DNA from 3 places in the Pantoea sp. Z09 genome. Region 1 is predicted to be linked to each of the others. Evidence: predicted binding sites of a transcription regulator. Region 1 holds the regulator's gene; each other region holds the start of a gene.
The links. The regulator CRP, encoded in region 1, controls carbon source genes, mostly activating them, when cyclic AMP is high. The targets are predictions, from matches to a motif close to ATGTGANNNNNNTCACAT.
Positions count from the first base shown of each region.

Region 1 (2,269 bases):
AGATGGGGCTGGCGATGGAGCTGATTATGGCACCGCTGGTGCAGCGGCTGATGGAAGGCAAACAGATCGCCTGACCAGGTCTGGAGCGGGAGCGAGTAGCAAGGCCCGCTCCTTACATACAGTGCGCTTTTTTACAGCGCGACCACTTCATAGCTATGGGTCATCTCTACGCCCTTGCCCAGCATCAACGCCACCGAACAATACTTCTCCGCCGAGAGATCCACCGCGCGCGCCACGGCTTTGTCGCTCAGCGCCTTGCCGGTGACCACAAAGTGCAGGTTGATATGGGTAAACAGGCGCGGCGCCTCTTCGCGGCGTTCAGAGGTCAGTTTCACCTCACAGTCCACCACGTCGTTGCGCCCTTTCTGCAAAATAGAAACCACGTCGATGGCGCTGCAGCCGCCCGCGGCCATCAGCACCATCTCCATCGGACTGGGCGCTTTATCGCCGGAGTTGCCGTCCATCAGGATCTGATGCCCTGACGACGACTCGCCGAGAAAGGTTAACCCTTCGACCCACTTCACTCTTGCCTGCATGTTTCCACCTCGAGAATAGCCCGTTTGCCGCCAGAGTACGCGTTCGCCTGGCAAACAGCAATCCAGAGTAATCCCCCCTTTGCTGAAGCGAGACAACAGAAGACAGTCGGCAAAAGCTGTGCTACAAACAGTGCTGAAAATAGTTCGTCTTGCTAAGGACGAAGACGGGACACATCAAGCGCCTGGCGCAAAATAAGGCCCGAATAATCTCCTTTAGGGGAAACGCTTGAAGCTTTCATCGCCTGGCAGGGAATAATCCCCCCGCGTTTTGGGCACGATTACAACAGAGGATAATAGCGAATGGTTCTCGGCAAACCGCAAACAGACCCTACACTCGAATGGTTCCTGTCCCATTGCCATATTCACAAATATCCATCCAAAAGTACGCTGATTCATCAGGGTGAGAAGGCTGAAACCCTCTACTACATCGTGAAAGGTTCCGTTGCGGTACTGATCAAAGATGAAGAGGGCAAAGAGATGATCCTCTCTTACCTGAATCAGGGTGATTTTATCGGCGAGCTTGGCCTGTTTGAAGAAGGTCAGGAGCGCAGCGCCTGGGTGCGCGCGAAAACCGCGTGCGAAGTGGCAGAAATTTCCTACAAGAAATTCCGCCAGCTTATCCAGGTGAACCCGGATATTTTAATGCGTCTCTCATCGCAGATGGCGCGCCGTCTGCAGGTAACATCGGAGAAAGTGGGCAATTTAGCTTTCCTCGACGTGACCGGACGTATTGCACAAACCCTGCTTAACCTGGCGAAACAGCCAGACGCCATGACGCATCCCGACGGCATGCAAATCAAAATTACTCGTCAGGAAATTGGCCAAATCGTTGGTTGCTCGCGTGAAACCGTGGGCCGCATTTTGAAAATGTTGGAAGACCAGAATCTGATTTCCGCACACGGCAAAACCATTGTCGTTTACGGCACCCGCTGATTTCCTCTCACTCACGGCGTGATCTTACCGTCACGCCGTTACTGCTTTTAGCGAAGTGATGTGGCGTCGAATCATCTACCACCCCGAAGTTAACTATGCTCTGCGGCAGACGCTGGTGCTGTGCATTCCCGTCGCGCTCGGCTGGCTGTTCGGCGATCTGCAAAAAGGGCTGCTCTTCTCGCTGGTTCCCGCCTGCTGCAACGTCGCGGGCCTGGATACGCCCCATAAGCGCTTCTTCAAACGACTGATCGTTGGCGGCTCGCTGTTCGCGCTCGGCAGCTTTCTGATCCAGCTGCTGACCCTGAAAGGGGTGCCGCTGCCTGCGGTGCTCTTTGTGCTGCCGCTGCTGCTGGGCGTCACCGGCGAAATCAGCCCGCTGCACGGCCGGCTGCTCTCCGGCACGCTGGTGGCGGCGATCTTTACCCTGAGCCTGATCGGCCGCATGCCGATCTACGTGCCGCCGCTGCTCTATATCGGCGGCACGCTCTGGTACGGGCTCTTCAACTGGTTCTGGTTCTGGCTGTGGAAAGAGCAGCCGATGCGCGAAACCCTGAGCCTGATCTACCGCGAGCTGGCGGACTACTGCGACGCCAAATATACCCTGCTGACCCAGCTCACCGATCCGGAAAAAGCGCTGCCGCCGCTGCTGGCGCGCCAGCAGAAAGCGGTCGATCTGATCAACACCTGCTATCAGCAGATGCATATGCTCTCCGCCAGCCGCGACAACAGCCATAAACGGCTGACGCGCGCCTTTCAGGTGGCGCTCGATCTGCAGGAGCACATCTCCGTCAGCCTGCACC
Region 1 covers NZ_CP092373.1:310,879-313,147, reverse strand. The annotation lists gene MC269_RS01400 (phosphoribulokinase) at 1-74, shown strand, start outside; gene MC269_RS01395 (OsmC family protein) at 132-536, opposite strand; gene crp (cAMP-activated global transcriptional regulator CRP) at 837-1,469, shown strand; gene MC269_RS01385 (YccS/YhfK family putative transporter) at 1,528-2,269, shown strand, end outside.

Region 2 (2,269 bases), 770 kb from region 1:
GGAGACCAGGAACACCGACAGGATGCCCTCTGAGTGTGGCGACAGCTGGCCCGCCAGCTTCTGCAGATCCATCATCGCCACGAACTCGTTGGAAACCAGCTTGGTGGCCATAATGCTGCCGACCTGCAGCGCTTCGTGCGCCGGCACGCCCATCACCCAGGCGAACGGATAGAAGACGTAGCCCAGCACGCCCTGGAAGCTGATGCCGAAGATAAAATCGAACAGGGCGTTCAGGCCGGAAATCAGCGCAATAAAGCCGATCAGCATCGCCGCGACAATAATCGCCACGCGGAAACCAGCAAGGATATATTCGCCCAGCATCTCAAAGAAGCTCTGGCCTTTGTGAATATCCTGCAGCTGCAGATCTTCTTCGCTGTCGACGCGGTAAGGGTTAATCAGCGACAGCACAATAAAGGTGCTGAACATATTAAGCACCAGCGCGGCGACCACATATTTCGGCTGCAGCATGGTCATATAGGCGCCGACGATCGACATGGATACGGTGGACATCGCGGTTGCGGCCATGGTGTACATGCGGCGCTGCGACATTTTGCCGAGGATATCCTTATAGGCGATAAAGTTTTCTGACTGTCCCAGAATCAGAGAGCTGACGGCGTTAAAGGATTCCAGCTTGCCCATGCCGTTGACTTTCGACAGCACGGTGCCGATGCCGCGGATCACCCATGGCAGAATGCGGAAGTGCTGCAGGATGCCGATCAGAGCGGAGATAAAAACGATCGGGCAGAGCACGTTAAGGAAGAAGGAGGCGAGGCCTTTGTCGTTCATATTGCCGAACACGAAGTTGGTGCCTTCGCCGGCATACTTGAGAAGATGGTCGAACAGTCCGGCGAAGCCTTTAACGAACCCGAGCCCAGCCTCGGAATTCAGGAAGAACCACGCCAGCAGCACTTCAATGACCAGAAGCTGGACAATGTAGCGAATACGAATACTTTTACGGTCGTGGCTGACGAGTAACGCCAGCACGCCTACCACCACCAGTGCTAAAAGGAAGTGCAAAATATGGGACATGCTTGCTCCAGATTTGAGGAGGGTTGTAATTTGCTGCGTATTCTATGTAACGCGTTACTTAAAAACGAGATCAAATCCACATTATAAGGATTCGCTATCACCCCTTTTCTCAGAAAACTCTTATCAGTCACAGCCTGTTCACAAAACGTTCACAGCAAATACCCACAAATTTATTGTCTATAAACTGTCCACCGTGTAGGGTAAGCGATGTTGCACATTTTTTAGCAAGTCTCGCTTTACCGCAAGGTATAGCAATGGCTATACTTTATAGCAGTATCTATTACAGCGATAACGATAACCTCATTTCACTTGCCGCGATCAGGCCATAATCTGGCAGGGTTAACACGCGTTCAGACAGGTAGAGAATTATGTTTGAGAGTCGTACCGCCGAGCGCGCCGCTCGCGGAGCCAGAAAAATCAAGCTCGCGCTGCTGGGTCCGGCGTTTATCGCCGCGATCGGCTATATCGATCCCGGCAACTTCGCCACCAATATCCAGGCGGGCGCCGCCTACGGCTATAAGCTGCTGTGGGTAGTGGTCTGGGCCAATATCATGGCGATGATCATTCAGCTGATGTCCGCTAAGCTCGGCATCGCCACCGGTAAAAACCTGGCGGAACATATCCGCGATCGCTTTCCGCGTCCGGCGGTCTGGTTCTACTGGGTTCAGGCGGAAATTATCGCCATGGCGACCGACCTGGCGGAGTTTATCGGCGCGGCGCTCGGCTTTAAGCTGCTGCTCGGCATCTCGCTGTTGCAGGGCGCGGTGCTGACCGGCGTGGCAACCTTTCTGATCCTGATGCTGCAGAGCCGCGGCCAGAAGCCGCTGGAGCTGGTGATTGGCGGCCTGCTGCTGTTTGTTGCGGCGGCCTATATCGTCGAGCTGTTCTTTTCCCAGCCGAAAGTCAGCGAGCTGGTGACCGGCATGGCGCTGCCTTCATTGCCGACGTCGGATGCGGTGTTCCTGGCGGCGGGCGTGCTGGGCGCGACCATTATGCCGCACGTTATCTATCTCCATTCGGCGCTGACTCAGGGTGGTGAGAGCGGCAATAAAAGCCAGCGCTACTCCTCAACGAAGCTGGATGTGGCGATCGCCATGACCATCGCAGGCTTTGTTAACCTGGCGATGATGGCGACTGCCGCCGCCGCGTTTCACTTTAGCGGCCACAGCGGCATCGCCGAACTCGACCAGGCCTACCTGACGCTGACGCCGCTGCTCGGTCATGCGGCGGCGACGGTGTT
Region 2 covers NZ_CP092373.1:1,081,192-1,083,460, forward strand. The annotation lists gene MC269_RS05175 (NupC/NupG family nucleoside CNT transporter) at 1-1,029, opposite strand, end outside; gene MC269_RS05180 (Nramp family divalent metal transporter) at 1,398-2,269, shown strand, end outside.
Region 2: the regulator CRP is predicted to act here: its motif matches at 1,094-1,111, upstream of MC269_RS05175 (NupC/NupG family nucleoside CNT transporter).

Region 3 (2,269 bases), 350 kb from region 1:
CCCGGCCGGGATGGCGTAGAAAGAGCTCCAGCAGCGCCAGCTCCCGGCTTTTCAAGGTTACAGCTTCGCCATCCCGCGTTACGCTGTGGCTGGCGGGCTGCATAATGACGTTACCGTGACGCAGTTCCGGCTGCAGCTGGCCGTGGCGGCGGCGGATGAGCGCCTGTAGCCGCGCGGCGACTTCTGTCAGGGCGAAAGGTTTGCAGAGATAGTCGTCCGCGCCCAGCTGCAAGCCTTCGACACGCTGATCGAGCGCGTCGCGCGCGGTCAGGATCAGCACCGGCACATCCGCGCCCTGCTGCCGCCAGGCGCGCAGAATATCGAGGCCGTCGCGCTGCGGCAGCGACAGGTCGAGGATTACCGCATCCCAGGGCGCGGCCTCCAGCGCGGCGAAGCCCTCGTCGCCGGAAACAAACCAGTCAACGCTAAAGCCCAGCTTGCCCAGTCCAGCCTTGATGCCGTCGCCAATCAGCCGATCGTCCTCGATCAGTAAGATGCGCATACTCTCTCCTTTGTCTGAAAAAGCTTTATACGAAGCAGAAGCCGGCTTGTACAGGTTATATCGCGACTTTTCGCCTATTTTTGTCCCTTAAGATCCTGTTAAGAACTCGCTGTTTTAATAGGAGCCGTACCGAATACACATTCATGGAAACGAGGTGACTATATGAAAAAGCATGCCGCACTTTTAGCTATCCTGGCGCTGACCACTGCGCCGGTCTTTGCCGCGACTCAGGGCGGATTTGTCGACACGAATGCGCCAGCTGTTCAGGCGAAACAGGGCGGTTTTCAAAACGATCAGAGCAGCGTCGTGACCGTTAAGCAGGCGGAAGAGATGAAAGATGACAGCTGGATCACCGTGCGCGGCCAGCTGGAGAAGCAGATCGGCGATGAGGACTATCTGTTCCGCGACGCCACGGGCACCATGAAAGTCGAGATCGACCACAAGCGCTGGGAAGGTCTGACGGTGACGCCGAAAGATCGCGTTGAGCTGACGGGCGAACTGGACAAAGATTTCAACAGCATCGAGCTTGACGTGAAACAGGTGCGCAAAGCGCCGTAATGCCCTTCCTGCCGGGCTGCGTCAGCGGCCCGCTCTCTCTCCTAAACCAAATTCCTGCGCGCGCGAGCGAAACGTTTCGATAACGATCACACTTCTCGATCTCTCCCGTTGAGTTACCGCCGCTATTTCATACACTGCCGCGAGCGAAACGTTTCGCTCTGGAGCAGAAAATGAAAAAAGGTCGCCTGTTAAACGCTGAACTCTCTTACGTGATTGCCCGCCTGGGCCATACGGATACGCTGACCATTGCCGATGCCGGCTTGCCGATCCCGGCAGGGCCGCAGCGCATCGATCTGGCGCTGACGCCGGGCACGCCCGATTTTATGCAGGTGGTGCAGGCCGTCACGCTGGAGATGCAGGTGGAAAGCGCCCTGATAGCGGAGGAGATCAAGCAGCATAATCCGCAGCTCCACAGCGAACTTCTCGCCGTGCTCGAAGCCTTGCAACAGCACCAGGGAAATAACATCGCCGTACGCTACATCAGCCACGAACAGTTCAAACAACAGACGCAACGCAGTCAGGCGGTCATTCGCAGCGGAGAGTGCTCTCCGTTTGCGAATGTCATCCTGAGCGCTGGCGTCACCTTCTGAGGCCGTTATGCAACCCTTATTACAGCTCCAGGGGATTGAAAAATCCTTTCCCGGCGTAAAGGCGTTAAAGAACGCGTCGCTGGCGGTCTATCCGGGACGCGTGATGGCGCTGGTCGGCGAGAACGGCGCCGGCAAGTCCACCATGATGAAGGTGCTGACCGGCATCTACAGCCGCGACGCGGGTTCGCTGCGCTGGCTCGGTGAAGAGACCACTTTCAGCGGCCCCAAGGCGTCGCAGGAGGCGGGCATCGGTATTATTCATCAGGAGCTGAACCTGATCCCCCAACTGACCGTGGCGGAGAACATCTTCCTGGGTCGCGAATTCGTTAACCGCTTCGGCCGCATCGACTGGAAGCGGATGTACGCCGAGGCGGACGCGCTGCTGAAGCGTCTCAACCTGCGCTTCAACAGCCACAAGCTGGTGGGCGATCTCTCGATTGGCGATCAGCAGATGGTGGAGATCGCCAAGGTCCTGAGCTTTAAGTCGCAGGTGATCATCATGGATGAGCCGACCGACGCGCTGACCGATACCGAAACCCTGTCGCTGTTTCGCGTCATCAATGAGCTAAAGGCGCAGGGCTGCGGCATTGTTTATATCTCTCACCGCATGAAAGAGATC
Region 3 covers NZ_CP092373.1:3,894,515-3,896,783, reverse strand. The annotation lists gene qseB (quorum sensing response regulator transcription factor QseB) at 1-502, opposite strand, end outside; gene MC269_RS18565 (YgiW/YdeI family stress tolerance OB fold protein) at 665-1,060, shown strand; gene rbsD (D-ribose pyranase) at 1,231-1,650, shown strand; gene rbsA (ribose ABC transporter ATP-binding protein RbsA) at 1,658-2,269, shown strand, end outside.
Region 3: the regulator CRP is predicted to act here: its motif matches at 1,135-1,152, upstream of rbsD (D-ribose pyranase).